Regions from separate parts of the Shewanella sp. FJAT-51649 genome, predicted to be linked through region 2. Evidence: predicted binding sites of a transcription regulator. Region 2 holds the regulator's gene; each other region holds the start of a gene.
The links. The regulator LexA, encoded in region 2, represses DNA repair genes until DNA is damaged. The targets are predictions, from matches to a motif close to TACTGTATNNNNATACAGTA.
Positions count from the first base shown of each region.

Region 1: a site for LexA is predicted at 1,674-1,693, ahead of recA (recombinase RecA). Genes of this name have one in related genera too.
Region 3: a site for LexA is predicted at 3,359-3,378, ahead of K0H59_RS12130 (YebG family protein). Genes of this name have one in related genera too.

Region 1 covers NZ_CP080411.1:1,343,377-1,348,834, reverse strand. The annotation lists gene K0H59_RS06055 (regulatory protein RecX) at 7-474, opposite strand; gene recA (recombinase RecA) at 492-1,565, opposite strand; gene mutS (DNA mismatch repair protein MutS) at 1,948-4,533, shown strand; gene rpoS (RNA polymerase sigma factor RpoS) at 4,716-5,458, opposite strand, start outside.
Region 2 covers NZ_CP080411.1:4,598,497-4,603,954, reverse strand. The annotation lists gene ctaD (cytochrome c oxidase subunit I) at 1-1,297, opposite strand, end outside; gene coxB (cytochrome c oxidase subunit II) at 1,307-2,848, opposite strand; gene K0H59_RS20130 (cell division inhibitor SulA) at 3,256-3,768, opposite strand; gene lexA (transcriptional repressor LexA) at 3,765-4,385, opposite strand; gene plsB (glycerol-3-phosphate 1-O-acyltransferase PlsB) at 4,547-5,458, shown strand, end outside.
Region 3 covers NZ_CP080411.1:2,730,193-2,735,650, reverse strand. The annotation lists gene K0H59_RS12145 (PqiB family protein) at 1-1,942, opposite strand, end outside; gene K0H59_RS12140 (paraquat-inducible protein A) at 1,929-2,546, opposite strand; gene K0H59_RS12135 (paraquat-inducible protein A) at 2,548-3,183, opposite strand; gene K0H59_RS12130 (YebG family protein) at 3,390-3,689, shown strand; gene K0H59_RS12125 (GAF domain-containing protein) at 3,705-4,163, shown strand; gene proQ (RNA chaperone ProQ) at 4,442-5,083, shown strand; gene prc (carboxy terminal-processing peptidase) at 5,112-5,458, shown strand, end outside.

The sequences.
Region 1 (5,458 bases), 1.6 Mb from region 2:
ATGACGTTAGTCGTCATTATCTGCCAAAGGGTCGTAATCTAAGGCGTAGGAGACTTGTTCGTAATTAAAGCCTTGGCTCAGTAAAAACCGCACCCGTTTGGCTTTTTCTTTCGCCACTAACTCCCGGGATTGCGAGCCTTTAACCTCGGTGACTTTAGGGGTTACATATTTTTTGATGGCTTTGGCTTTTGCTAACTCAAACCAATCATGCTCATTTGCAGATAAGGCGGCTTCGATACAATCCTTTGAAAGCCCTTTTTGAGCAATGGCTTGACGGATACGAATAGGCCCATGGCCACGGGCAATATGGCTACGAACAAGAAGCTCGGCATAACGCTTATCATTGATAAAACCCGACGCTTCACAATCATCGAGCACGGGATCGATATCAACGACCTCAAAACCTTTTTCGAGCAGTTTGGAGCGGATTTCTTGGCGGGAATAGTCGCGGCGCGCTAACAGCGCGACCGCGATTTGACGGGCTGACTGGCTCAGAATACTTCGCCTGTTTCGAAATCAACATTGCCTTCGCTGTTTTCATCATCAGAAGAAGATGAAGACATAGCGCTTGGGTTACTCAGCAGTAACTCACGCAGTGTTTTATCGATTTCAGCGGCAATTGCTGGGTTTTCAGTCAGATATTTACCGGCATTTGCACGGCCTTGACCAATCTTGTCACCCTTGTAGCTGTACCATGCACCGGCTTTTTCAATCAGTTTATGGGCAACACCTAAATCGACTAACTCACCAGTACGGTTGATACCTTGACCGTAAAGAATTTGGAACTCAGCTTGTTTAAACGGCGCGGCAACCTTGTTTTTAACCACTTTAACGCGCGTCTCGTTACCCACCACTTCATCGCCTTCTTTGATAGCACCAGTACGGCGAATATCGAGACGAACAGAAGCGTAGAACTTCAGCGCGTTACCGCCCGTTGTGGTTTCTGGGTTACCAAACATCACACCAATCTTCATACGAATTTGGTTAATGAAGATTAATAGTGTATTCGATTGCTTGAGGTTACCCGCGAGCTTACGCATCGCTTGGCTCATCATACGCGCCGCTAGGCCCATGTGTGAGTCACCAATTTCACCTTCAATTTCCGCTTTGGGTGTTAATGCCGCAACCGAGTCAACGATGATCACATCTACCGCGCCAGAACGGGTTAACGCATCACAGATCTCAAGGGCTTGTTCGCCGGTATCGGGTTGTGAACACAGTAAGTTATCGATATCTACGCCTAACTTTTTAGCATAGATAGGGTCTAGCGCGTGCTCGGCGTCGATAAAGGCACAGGTTTTACCTTCGCGCTGAGCAGCGGCAATCACTTCTAATGTCAGCGTCGTTTTACCTGATGATTCGGGACCATAGATCTCAACGATACGTCCCATTGGTAAACCGCCAGCCCCTAAGGCGACGTCAAGGGAAAGTGAACCAGTAGAAATAGTCTCAACATCCATAGAGCGGTCTTCGCCCAGCTTCATGATGGAGCCTTTACCAAATTGCTTTTCAATTTGGCTCAATACCGCAGCAAGTGCTTTCTCTTTGTTTGGATCGACCTTCATTCCTGTTCCCTCATCAAGACAGTATCAGTACTGTCAAAAGTGATATTCAATTTAATAAAGCGGGTAATACAAAAAGCGAGGCTCTTTGTCATAATCTGCTGACTAGTATACTGTACAATCATACAGTATCAAGACCTGTGAATGATTTATTTTTCAGTCAGAAAATTTTCCCGTTGAGACAAGCTTTTACCGACTCGTGCTGCAGATTTGTCAGGATATCAGTGAATATCCATGGTTTAAGGGTCAATTTTCAGAAAATTATTGCTAAGATTGGCGTCAATTTATTTTAGACAGTAATAGTGCACATCCACTGATTTTTTATCCCATTACTGTACGACTTATTTCCCCGCTTTGGGCCGGCATAACGGACGAAAACGATTTAATGAATCCTATAGATACCGATGATTTAGAAAAACATACCCCTATGATGCGTCAATATTTGACCATGAAAGCCGAGCATCACGACATGCTGCTGTTTTATCGTATGGGTGACTTCTATGAACTCTTCTATGATGACGCAAAACGAGCCTCTGAATTATTGGGCATTTCCCTTACGGCCCGCGGCAAAAGTGGCGGTGACCCGATCCCGATGGCGGGTATCCCTTACCATGCCGTTGAAGGCTATCTGGCCAAATTGGTTCAAATTGGTCAATCAGTCGCGATCTGTGAGCAGATTGGCGATCCTGCTACCTCAAAAGGCCCAGTTGAGCGAAAAGTGGTGCGCATCGTCACCCCAGGTACTTTGACCGACGAAGCGCTATTGCAGGAGAGACAAGACAATCTGTTAGCCGCGGTTTACCAAGGTAAAGTCGGTTTTGGCTACGCGACCCTCGATGTGTCTTCCGGCCGTTTCGTGATTGCAGAATTAGAGACAAAAGAGTCCCTCGAAGCCGAGCTGCAACGTACCAATCCGGTCGAAATTCTCTATAGCGAAGATTTTGGCGCGATGGAGCTATTGCACCATTTTAAAGGCAAGCGTCGCCGCCCCGAGTGGGAGTTTGATTACGATACCAGCATTAAACTGCTGCTGGCACAATTTGGCACTAAGGATTTGCACGGCTTTGGGATTACCGATGCAAGGCTTTCGCTACAGGCGGCTGGCTGCTTGATGCAATATGTAAAAGACACCCAGCGCACCGCCCTACCCCATATCAATGCCATTACCCGTTTCAATCAAACCGATACGATTGTCTTGGATGCGGCAACGCGCCGTAACCTCGAGCTGACACAAAATTTGAGTGGTGGTCGAGATAACACCCTAGCAGCAGTGCTCGACAATACCGCCACCGCAATGGGCAGCCGGATGTTGCAACGCTGGATCCATCAGCCGCTAAGAGACCATGCCCAGATTTTTGCTCGCCAAACGGCCGTAAATGAGTTGCTCGAGACCACTGTCCATGAGTCATTGCATGAGCAGCTTAAAGCCCTAGGCGATATTGAACGTATCATGGCAAGGCTGGCGCTGCGTACCGCTCGTCCAAGGGATTTTGCCCGCCTACGCCAAGCATTAAACCTATTGCCTCAGTTGCAACATACACTCGCGCAGTTAAGTGCGCCCCATACGGTGAAACTAGGCCAACTCTTAGGTGAGTTTCCCGAAGAGCAACAACTGCTTGAGCGAGCCATTGTCGATAATCCGCCCATGCTTATCCGTGATGGCGGCGTGATCCGTGAAGGCTACAATGCCGAGCTAGATGAATGGCGTGGCTTAAGTGAAGGAGCCACAGATTATCTGGTTCAGCTCGAGGCGCGGGAAAAAGAGCGTACCGGCATTGCCACGTTGAAGGTTGGCTACAACCGAGTGCATGGCTACTACATCGAAGTCAGTCGCCTGCAATCACAACAAGTGCCATTAAATTACCAGCGCCGTCAAACCCTTAAGAATATGGAGCGTTACATCACGCCTGAACTAAAGGAATACGAAGAAAAAGTGCTGTCGAGCCAAGGCAAAGCGCTCGCCCTTGAAAAACAACTTTGGGACGAATTGTTTGATTTAATCCTCCCCAAGTTGCATGAGCTACAAGCCTTTGCCAGAGCCGCAGCCGAACTCGATGTGCTGAGTAACTTTGCCGAACGTGCCGAAACCTTAGGCTATACCTGCCCAGAACTGAGCAGCGAAATCGGAGTAAAAATCGAAGCGGGTCGCCATCCAGTGGTCGAGCGTGTGAGTCAAACGCCTTTTATCGCCAACCCTGTCACCCTGCACAATCAACGCCGGATGTTAATTGTCACCGGTCCAAACATGGGCGGTAAATCGACCTACATGCGCCAAGTAGCGCTTATTACGCTAATGGCACACATTGGCTGCTTTGTGCCAGCAGATCGCGCCATCATTGGCCCTATCGATCGGATTTTTACTCGGATTGGCGCCTCAGACGATCTCGCCTCTGGTCGCTCAACCTTTATGGTGGAAATGACTGAAACGGCAAATATCCTCCACAATGCGACCGCACAAAGTTTAGTCTTGATGGATGAAATTGGCCGTGGCACCTCAACCTACGATGGTCTTTCATTAGCTTGGTCCGCAGCGGAATATTTAGCGCAGCAGGTCGGTGCGATGACGCTGTTTGCGACCCATTATTTCGAGTTAACACAATTACCGGAACTCATGGCTGGCGTCTATAACGTGCACCTCGATGCGATTGAGCACGAAGACACCATCGCCTTTATGCATGCGGTGCAAGAAGGTGCGGCCAGTAAGAGTTATGGCCTACAAGTTGCGGCCCTTGCCGGGGTGCCAGCTCGGGTGATTAAGGCGGCAAAACACAAGTTACATCAGCTTGAGAGCCGCGATCATCAAGTGGAAGGTGCTAATGTTAACGGCACTAGGGCACCGATCCAAACCCTGCTCGCCCTGCCTGAGCCAGTGGAGAATCCCGCCGTCAGCAAATTAAAAGCCATCAATCCTGATAACCTGACCCCAAAACAGGCGCTGGATTTACTCTACGAGCTAAAACGCTTGAGTTAATACATTGAGTGAAAAACTCGCGATAGCATAAACGCAAAAGCATAAAAAAACGCCCTGAAAATTGGGCGTTTTTTATGACTTGTTGAACTGGTTTAAGGCTAAATATCGAAACTTTAATCTCTAAACTTTAGTCTCTTAACTTTTCTCTCTGAACCTTAATTTCTAAGCCTAATTTCTAAACCTTAGTTTCTAAAGAGTGCCTCTACGGAGAGACCTTGAGCGCCCAGCAAATCACGTAGGCGTTTTAGGGCTTCCACTTGAATTTGGCGAACACGTTCACGGGTGAGGCCAATTTCAGCACCGACGTCTTCAAGGGTTGAGGGTTCATAACCTAATAAGCCAAAGCGGCGCGCTAACACTTCTCTTTGCTTGGTATTGAGTTCGTTAAGCCATTTCACCACTGAGTTCGAAATGTCTTCATCTTGTACTTTATAGTCTGGGCCTACGTTGTCGTCATCGGCAAGCACATCGAGTAACGCCTTGTCGTTATCGCCACCTAAGGGGATATCGACAGAGGTGATCTTCTCATTGAGCTTCAGCATACGGCTGACGTCAACACTGGATACTTGCAGTTTCTCGGCAATTTCTTCTGCCGTAGGTTCGTGGTCAAGTTTTTGCGCTAATTCCCGAGCCGTACGTAAATACACGTTGAGTTCTTTTACAACATGGATTGGCAAGCGAATCGTGCGGGTTTGATTCATGATGGCACGTTCAATCGTTTGTCTGATCCACCAAGTCGCATAGGTTGAGAAACGGAAGCCTCTTTCTGGATCGAATTTTTCCACCGCACGGATCAAGCCAAGATTACCCTCTTCGATTAAATCCAGCAGCGCTAGGCCACGATTATTGTAACGGCGGGCAATTTTAACCACGAGTCGCAGGTTACTCTCAATCATGCGATTACGGGATTTTTCGCAGCCTTTTA
Region 2 (5,458 bases):
ACCAAAAATGCCACTGGCCGAGCTTTTCGCTGTACATATGGCCAGTCCATTTAGGTAGCCAGTAATAGGCCGCTGCCATGATGGAGAAAATCGCACCCGTGACCAACACATAGTGGAAGTGAGCCACCACAAAGTAGGTATCGTGGTATTGGAAGTCGGCTGGCGTGATGGCGAGCATCAAACCAGAGAAGCCGCCAATAGTGAACAGTATAATAAAGGCCACCGCGAACAACATAGGGGTTTCAAAACTCAGTGAGCCGCGCCACATGGTCGCTACCCAGTTAAACACTTTTACCCCAGTCGGCACGGCAATCAGCATAGTGCAGTACATAAAAAACAACTCGGCAAACACAGGCATACCGGTTGTGAACATATGGTGCGCCCACACGAGGAAGGACAGAATCGCAATACTCGCCGTGGCATACACCATGGATGAATAGCCGAACAATTTCTTGCGACTAAAGGCCGGAACTATGGCGGAGATAATGCCGAAGGATGGCAAAATCATGATGTAGACTTCGGGGTGACCGAAGAACCAGAAGATATGCTGGAACATCACAGGGTCGCCGCCGCCTGCCGCCTCGAAGAAGCTAGTACCGAAAAACTTATCGGTTAACACCATAGTCACGGCGCCAGCGAGTACGGGCATGACGGCGATCAGCAAGAAGGCGGTAATCAGCCAAGTCCAGACAAACAGCGGTAACTTCATCCATGTCATGCCGGGAGCGCGTAGGTTGACTATGGTTACGATCACGTTGATGGCGCCCATGATCGAACTTATTCCCATGATATGAATCGAGAATACAAATAATGCTGTGCTGTCAGGGCTATAAGTGGTCGAGAGTGGTGCGTAGAAGGTCCAACCGAAGTTAGGGCCGCCGCCTTCCATAAACAATGAGCTCAACAATATGGCAAAGGCGAAGGGGAGGATCCAAAAACTCCAGTTATTCATCCTTGGAAGCGCCATATCGGGCGCACCAATCATCATCGGGATCAGCCAGTTAGCCAGTCCTGTAAAGGCTGGCATCACGGCGCCGAATACCATGATTAACCCATGCACTGTGGTCATTTGGTTGAAGAAGTTAGGTTCAACGAGTTGTAATCCGGGCTGAAAGAGTTCGGCGCGGATCACCATGGCCATTGCACCACCGGTTAAAAACATTATGAAACTAAACCATAGGTACAGGGTGCCAATGTCCTTGTGGTTGGTGGTGAGTAACCAGCGCATGATGCCTTTAGGTGCACCGTGATGGTGTTCATCATGGGCGGCAATTTGATCTTGAGTCAGTGTGCTCATCTTAATCCCCTACTGTCCATGGCGAGCAATATCAGCGGGTTGCACTGTATCGCCAGTATTATTGCCCCACGCATTGCGCTCATAGGTAATTATGGCGGCAAGCTGTTGTGGCGTGAGTTGTGTGCCAAATGCCTGCATCGCCGTGCCCGGTTTACCGTGTATCACTATGTCGATGTGATTGGCGACAGGACCCGTTGCGATAGCGCTACCAGCAAGGGCGGGGAAGGCGGGAGGCATACCTGCACCCGTTAGCTGGTGGCAGGCGGCGCAAATCGTGGCATAGGTTTTTTCCCCTTCGGCCATTAGTTCATCATGGCTAAGCGTGGGGAGACTCGCGGGATCGACGCTGGCGGTAGGTTCTGTCGCCGCTTTGGGGGCATCGGTGGTTGCGGGAGGTGGAGTCGTTGCTACTGGTTCGCTACTCGTGCCACCGGATTTATGGGCATCAACGTCTTTGGCTTGCACCGCATCACCCGTGTTATTGCCCCACGCATTACGCTCATAGGTAATCACGGCGGCAATTTCTTGGGTCGTTAATTGTTTGCCAAAGGCTTGCATGGCCGTACCCGCTTTACCATTGAGCACGATTTCAAGATGGCCACTCAGTGGTCCTGTCGCAATGGTGCTGCCTTTGAGGTGTGGGAATACTCCTTGTAAACCTTCACCATTAGGTTGGTGACAGGCCGCGCAGTGACCGAGGTAAACTTGCTCACCCTGAGCCATCAACTCTTCTTTCGTCAGTGTTTGCGATAACGCGGCTTGTGCGGCTTGGGCTGCGGCATTGGCGGCTTGCTTTTGCTCTTCAACCCAAGCATCGAACTCTGCTTCGGGTAATGCCTGCACCACTATCGGCATAAAACCATGGTCTTTACCGCAAAGCTCGGCACATTGGCCACGGTAAATACCGGGTTTGTCGATACGGGTCCACGCCTCGTTGATAAAACCTGGGTTAGCGTCTTTTTTAACGGCAAAGGCGGGCATCCACCATGAGTGGATGACATCCTCTGAGGTCATCAAGAAACGGATTTTGCGATTGATGGGTAATACTAGGGGTTTGTCGACCTCGAGTAAGTAGTGCTCACCCTTGGCTTCACTACCTTCGATTTGAGGTCTTGGGGTTGCGAGAATGCTGTAAAAATCAATGTCTTGATCGAAGTAACTATAATGCCATTTCCATTGAGAGCCCGTAACTTTTACCGTGAGATCGGCATTGCTGGGATCTTCCATGGCAATCAGAGTTTTCGTGGCGGGAATTGCCATTAAGATCAGAATGACAAAAGGAATAATCGTCCACGCGATTTCGACTTTTGTACTCTCATGGAAGTGAGACGCGACCGCGCCCTTGGATTTTCTGTGGTTGATCATGGCATAAATCATCACGCCAAAAACCACTAGGCCTATTGCGCAGCAGATATACAGAATCGTCATGTGAAGGTGATATACCTTGCCACTGATTTCTGTTACGCCAGGGGTCATGTTGAACCGCATGTCCGCTGCGGCCAACGGTGGGGCGAATAGCACCACGAGTAAACAATACAACCATTGCTTCACAAGACTTCTCCTCTGCCAATTGCGAATAGCAACTACAAAGAAGAGCAACACAGTAAGTCTCAACTCTATGCAAACTCTTCAGTTCCCAAAAAAGCTTCTCTGACTTCAACGTGCGTTGGCGGCTTACTTTTGATTAAGTATTGTTACTGCTGGTATTAGCCACACTGGCACATACTGCTGAATAAAACCCATTATTCTCGATTTTTGTGGGCAAGAGATATTCGATAAATCGTCGATATTTTTTGCCTAAACGGGCGATATATTATGCTCGTCTGAATCAAACATACTTGCTGTTTAAAAATTGATCAAGATCACTTCTTTTTCTAATTGTCTGAAAAATTGCCAAAAAAAAGCCCCACATTCACAGGTGAGGCGGCTTTCAAGGCTAAATACGCAGTGCAAAAATTTTAATGAACAGAGCTAAAAAAACTACCTTGGGCAAAGTGAGCGGGTTGCTTGAGTGTCGCGTCCGTAGTCGAGTGATTTACAACACCTTCGAGCACGATTCCCATGGCGCGGGCACTCTTGGCCACAATTTGCAAACGACGATTGTCGCGGGCATCGAGTGAGTGGATCCAAGTAATTACTGCGCTTGAAGTGCCACTGGTTAAGGCTTTTTCCATTGCCCACAGGGTTTCGACTTCATCTTTCGCATGGACTAAGAGAACGCGATCCATACGCACGCCAGCGCTGGCCAGTAACTGTTTGTAGCCAATACTAGGAGGGTTGATGAGCACAACCCAGCGGCCTTGTTGGCTCAGTTGTGCTAACTGCTTGCTAAGCTGCATCAGCTCTTGGCGCCCTTGGCTCTCTGTAGGCATAGTGATGATAGGCGTATGCTGCCAGTCAGTATCGGTTTCGCGTACCGCATCGAGCCATAAACCGGGGTGACGCGGGGCATTACCTAGTAGTTTGTTCATAGCCAATCTCCATTGCGGATCACCCCTACGGCGAGCCCTTCTATTGTTAGACTTTGGAAACTTAAATCGACTTTAATTGGGGAGTAATCTTCATTCTCCGCATGTAGATAAACTAGATTCCCTTTCTTTTCAAAGCGTTTAACTGTTACATCATCGTCAACGCGAGCAACAACTACTTGGCCATTGCGCGCTTGCTGTACTTTATGAACGGCGAGCAGATCCCCCTCGAGGATACCGATGTTCTTCATACTGTCGCCTCTGACACGCAGTAAGAAATCGGCGGCAGGGTGGAACATGCTAGGGTCGACTTGGTAATACTGTTCGACATGCTCTTGGGCGAGGATAGGTTCGCCAGCAGCCACTTGGCCAATCAGTGGTAAGCCTGATTCGCTGTTATCTTCTTCCTCAACTGGGAGGCGGATCCCGCGGGAAGTACCAGGCATGATCTCGATGCAGCCTTTTTTCGCCAATGCCTTAAGGTGTTCCTCGGCGGCATTTGCACTTTTAAAACCCAAACGGGTGGCGATTTCGGCCCGGGTGGGTGGCATGCCAGTCTCGGCAATATTACGTTTAATCAGCTCTAAAATTTCGGCTTGGCGTGGCGTCAACGGTCTCATGTTCTTTCCTGTTTTTCTATACAGTTACTGTTAGTATATACAGTATTATTCGTAGTGCAAGTATTAACCACTTTTTAACGCGATTGGAGAGTATTAGCGAATGTTCCCTAGAATCTGGTATTCTATGGGGCTAATGAACGTACTTACATTGCATAAGAATAATGCCTAAACAAGACTCTCTTTGGTTGAAATCATTACGCTGGATCCAAAAACACTTAGTGCACACTATTGTTGTGCCGCAGGATCCCTTTGCCGATCTGAATCTGGACGCCTCCAGACCGCTTGCTTATGTAATGAAAACAGAATCCCTGAGTGATATTGCTGCGTTAAGCGAAATCACCACTAAGCTGGGTTTGCCAAGCCCTTACGAGCCGCTCGTGGTAAATGGCGTTGTTGCGCCCCGCGTAGTTTGCCTCGAAGGGCGTAAGCCTTTGTTTGGCGAACGTGCTAGTAATGAGCCATTCCTCGAATGTTTTATGCGTTTGTTGGCCGTACATAAAGAAAAGCCTGAGTTAGATATTCAGCTGGTGCCTGTGAGCCTGTATTGGGGCCGTACTCCGGGTAAAGAAGACGACACCATGAAGGCGGCTGTACTTGAGCGTGAAAACCCAACTTGGTTACGTAAGTGCCTGATGATCCTATTTTTAGGCCGCCACAACTTTGTTCAGTTTTCTAATGCCGTATCGCTGCGTTACATGGCCGACGAACACGGCACCGATATGGGGATTGCCCATAAGTTAGCGCGGGTGGCGAGAGTGCATTTCCGCCGCCAGCGCAAGGTGATGACAGGACCTGTGCTGCCTAATCGTCAGGCGATGTTCCACTCCCTGTTGAAATCCGAATCCTTACGCAAGGCGATTCAAGAAGAAGCGGCGAGTAAGAAGATTTCCGAAACCCAAGCTCGTGAAACAGCAATTGAATATCTTGATGAAATTGCAGCGAATTATTCCGATAGCTTAGTGCGTATTGCCGAGCGTTTCTTAACTTGGTTATGGAACAAGCTCTACAGCGGTATCAATATCAAAGGTGCTGAGCAAATCCGCCAGCTTCACCATGATGGTCACGAGATTGTG
Region 3 (5,458 bases), 1.9 Mb from region 2:
CGGCCAATTTCGCCGAGGCGGGTAAGGTGAGTTTGATGGCTTGAGCCTGGGCTAAGGCGAGCTGTTTACTTTCGTATAGTTTAAGTGCCGCATTCGGTTCAGCCGTTGAACTATCCAACAAACCTAAGCTGATGCTGCCCTTTAACGCACCTTGTAGTGGTGCGACGGCGACATCAATACCCGCAAGACTGGCACTGACATCCACGGCACTGTTGCGCCAAAACACTTTAGGTTTTTGTACTAAGGGTTGGAACTGCTTATCGATAGCGATCTTAATCGCAAAGTCTTCAGTTTTACTCTGCCAGTTGACCGACTCAACACTGCCGATTTGCATTTTTTTATAGTAAATCGGTGAGCCTTGGCTGACATCGGCGCCATCGACACTGGTGAGGGTAAAGTACAGACGTTGCTGCCGAGCAAAGAATTGTTTTGCTTCATCTATCGAACTAAAGAGTGGCAGGCGAGTATTCGCCGCTAGTGGTGTGTCGCTGCTTCCTGGGATAAGACTTACAGCCCCTTTGGTGAGGGTAGCCATATCACGGGTTTTCACCGACACCCCATCGAGTGAGGCATCGATGCTTAGCGCCGACTCGGGGATAAAATAGCTATCACTGCGAACTAAGCTAGCAAACTCAGGTTGCAGCTCGAGTTGATATTCAACGGCCGACAGATCTTTAGTTAATTTCACCGCCAGCACCTGACCGATAGGCAGCTGCTTGTAACGTACTTCAGCGCCAGCAGTGAGGCCCATATTTTCAGTCGAGGTGATGGTGAGCAGACGTTTCTTGGCCTTCAGTAGATCGGGCGCCGACTCTTGCAGGGCAAAACTACTAGGCAGCGCAGTATTGGCATTGGTGCCGGGTAAAAAGTTAATCACGCTGCCCGTGAGTAAGCGTTCGGGGTTTTTGATCCCAGAGAGCGAAATATCCGCGCCTTCAAGCCAAAACAGCCCGTCACTGGTTAACAGGTTAGCGTATTCAGGCTCAAATTTTGCCACCGCAGTCACGCCGGTTGCGGTGAGTTGTTTGCTCTGCAGGGTGCCAATGGTGATGCCGCGATACACAATGCGAGTGCCTTTATCAATCGCGTTGCCATCGTTCATGGTCAGGCTCACTTCAATTCCGCCAAGGGCGCTAGTTTCGGATTCATAGAGGGCAAAACTGTCGCCATTTTGCGCCGCAGGCGCTTTATCATCGGAGCTGAAACTCACGCCGCCAGCTAGAATCGAAGCAAGGCTCTCAGTGTTGACTTTAATGCCCGCTAAACTGGCGTCGACTTTCACGCCGGACACGTTCCAAAAGTGAGAGTTTTTCTTCACTAAACGCGCATATTGCTCTTGGATAAAGGCGCTGATAATGACTCTGGTGTTGCCGTCTAAACGGTAGCTGACCACGCTGCCGACGGGGATCTGACGAAAGAACACAGGCGAGCCTACGTCCAACGAGCCGAGTTTATCGGCCGTCAGTTCAATCATCACCCCTTCAGTACCGATTTGCATCGGTGGTGGTTGACGCTCGGCCTCAAAGAAGGTGGCGGCATTGCCTTTACCGGGCTGAATTGCGATATAGTTGCCCGAAAACAGCGCATCTAAGCCTTCAACACCTGTGATGCTAGCTTTTGGAGTGACTAACCAAAAGAGGGTCTCTTTATTTAAGAAAGGCTTAGCGCGATAGTCCATCATGACTTTGACGTTTACGCCCTTAAGATCCTCATCGATACCAATGTCTTTCACCTTACCGACGGTAAGACCTTGATATTTTACTAGGGTTTTACCCACGTCGATCCCCGTGGCACTGGGGAAGTGGATCTGAATTTCAATGCCCGATTCTTTGATGCTCTTAATGCCCAGCCATGCGCCGAGTGCGAGCGCCACAATTGGGAGCAGCCAAATCGGCGAAAAGAGTTTTTTCTTCACAACTTTTGGCGATTCAATTTGTGTCATCTTGAGGTTCCAATCGATCCCAGAGTAAACGAGTGTCTAAAACTTTTGCGGCAAGTTGAGTCAGTAAAATCACCAATGCAAACGCCGTGGCCGCAGGTGCAGGCTTTGCATCGAGTAATTGCCCCATATTGACGAGGGCAACGGTTAGGGAAATCACAAACAAATCGAGCATCGACCAGCGGCCAATCCACTCAATCACATGAAATCCCACCATGAGTTTCTTTTTTGAAATCGGCAAATTAAAGCTAATGGCACAGAGGTATGTGGCTAAACCGATAATCTTCACCCAAGGCACTAAAATACTGGCAATAAACACGATAATGGCGATGGGCAACATATCCGAATGCACTAAATGGATAATGCCAGAGAAAATCGTATCGTGGCGCACTTGCCCCTGATTGGTGAGCATAGTAATAGGGTATAGGTTAGCGGGAACCAACAAAATGGCGGCGGTGATCAGCAGCGCCCAACTTTTTTGTAAGCTGCTGTAATCGCGCACCTGTAACTCGGCTTCACAGCGGCTGCAATGAGTGCTTTCACTGCTATTGAGCTGCCGGCACACTCGGCACAGACACAGGCCTAAATCTTTCCCCTGTTGTTTCATCTTAGCGGCGCCCCTGCATCAGTAGACTCCACATATGCTCAATATCGTATTCCCGCTGTAAGAACAGGGTGACTAAAAAAAGCATAGTGAAGCAAAAGGTGCCCATTCCGAAGTAAATATCAGAAAAATCAGATAATTGAAATGAAGAAACCAGAAAGCTAATCACATAAATCTCCAGCATAGTCAGCTGGGATAGCAGCCCTTGAAGTTTTAATAACTGTTTGAGGCTGCGACGCCAAAAGGGGCTGCCAAGTCCCCATTTGACAATCAAAATCTGGCTGAGGATCGATAGGATCAATAAACCCGGGCCAATCACGGCGGCGGCGAGCACGGCTAGTCCCACGACCCAATAACCTTGGTCGAACACCGCAAAGGCGCCCTGAAACACTGTTGTGGTGCGAATACTGCCCAAAAAGTGGATTTCGAGTACAGGGAAAAAATTGGCGGGGAAATAGAACACCAGCGCGGTAATGCACAGCGCCAACATGCCGTTTACAGAGCAGTATGGTGTGTCATAAAGTGCGGTACTGCAGCGCGGGCATAACGCCCTAACACCCGTAGGTAGGGCGCGCTTTCGAATGGCCAAGTCGCAGGAACGACAGAGGATTACAGAGTTTTCTGCTGTATTTTCATGCATATAAAAATATTAAATTAGCCCCAAAGCCATTGAGATTGCGCAAATAATCTGTAAACGAGCAGATTATCCAATGAGACATCAAACAGCTTGACCCATCTCGACAACGAAAAGCGCACTCATAATATCAGAATAATCAGAACACTTGCATCACTAGTTCACTTTATGTCATCCTGATTACTGTATATAAAAACAGTGCGAGGGCAGTCATGGCAGTTATTACACAGTTTGTCGTGGTAAGAGAAGGGGTGGAGAAGATGACATTCATATCGAAAAAGGAGGCTGACGCCTACGATAAGATGCTCGACATCGCCGACAACCTCATTCCATTTATTCAAAAAGCGCAGCTCGGAATTGATGAAACCGTGAGCGAACAGCTCGCATTCTATTTTGCTAACAATAAAGATGAGCTGACAAACTTGCTTAAAGGCGTAGTTCAAGTTAATAGTACGCCATCAAAACAAAATGCAGCGAAGAAAGCGCCTAAGAAGGACGACGCTGCCGAATAATTTTTTAGGAAGTCTATGAAACCGCAATTTTATGAGTCACTGAATCGTCAAGCGCTGGCCTTACTCGAGGGCGAGGATGATTTAGTGGCTGCCATGGCTAACTTTTCTGCCTTGCTGAACGATAACCTGACCGAACTCAACTGGGTAGGTTTTTACGTGATGCGTGGTGACCAACTGGTGTTGGGTCCTTTCCAAGGTAAAGTGGCCTGTACCCGTATTCCTATGGGTAAGGGCGTGTGTGGTACCTCCGCGCAAACCAATCAGACGCAGCGTGTCGCCGATGTGCATCAATTTGATGGTCACATTGCCTGCGATTCGGCCAGTAATTCTGAAATTGTTATCCCAGTCCGCGCCGATGGTAAGGTCGTGGCCGTGCTGGATATCGATAGCCCTATTTTTGACCGCTTCGATGAAGAAGACCAAAAGGGCTTGGAATTATTGGTAAAAAGCTTCGAAAACTGCCTATTTGCTTAATTTGCGTACAATAACGCATAATTCATAGTCGCAATCGGTGGCGTGCGCCTTATAATAGCGCATGCACTGATAAGGCTTATTTTGAGCACAGCTGAAATAAGCCTGATAGGTTCAGCCGTGAAAAATTGTTAACTTATATTTTTTAACTTTAGTTAACTCGGCGAGAATGCTAATTTGTACTTTGGCTCATATGTGGGCTTAACCAAGATAAACGACTCGTAAGAAGCTGATTTTTATCACCTCGGATTCGATGTCCCTTTTTAACTGTGGAAGTAATGATGGAATCAACAGATAAGTTGACCGACACCAACGCAATTTTGGCGTATTTGTATGAAACATTTCCTTTGTGCTTTATTGCTGAAGGTGAAACTAAGCCATTAAAAATCGGATTGTTTCAAGATTTGGCTGAAAGGTTGGCTGATGATTCTAAAGTCAGTAAAACTCAACTGCGAGTTGCCTTAAGACGCTACACCAGCAGCTGGCGCTACCTGAAATCGGTAAAAGCCGGTGCACAGCGTGTAGACCTCGACGGTCAACCATGCGGTGAGTTAGAGCAAGAGCATATCGATCATGCTCAAGCTATGTTGAAAGAAAGCCAAGATAAAGCCAAAGCTAAGCGTGCTGCTCAAGCACCTAAAGCGGCACCTGCTGGCAAAGCGCCTGCGAAAAAAGCCCCTAAGAAAGTGGCTGTACCTGCACGTAAGACTGAGCGCCCAGCAAAAGCAGCCCCTAAGGCTGAGCCTGCGGTTAACTTAGTGCAAGCGCAATTGACCGATCTAACCAAGAAGCAACGTGTCAATGTTAAGTTAGGTATGACGCCAGTAGCCGGCGTGATCACCGACATTAACAAAGAGGACATTCATGTTCAGCTGGATAGCGGCTTAACGGTAAAAGTGAAAGCGGAACATATCCTGCTGTAATTATTTAATCAAACGGAGTAACTTGTTGATGCGAAAACTCACTTTGGCTACATCCATTGCCACTGTTTTTGTCGGATTCTCGGCTTGGGCTGTACCACCCACGATTCAAATCAGCGAGTTACCCACTCTCAAGCAGGAAGCGCAGCATAAAGTGGCGAGTAAGCGAGTGACGGATTTATACACTCGTTCCCACTATCACAGATTCGCCTTAGACGATGCGTTTTCGGCGCAGATCTTCGACCGTTACCTGCAACAACTCGATTACCGTCGTAATGTGCTGACGCAAGCCGATGTTGACAGTTTTAAGCCTTATACCAATCAATTCGATGATATGTTGAGTTCGGGCGATCTTGACCCTGCCTACAAGATGTTTGA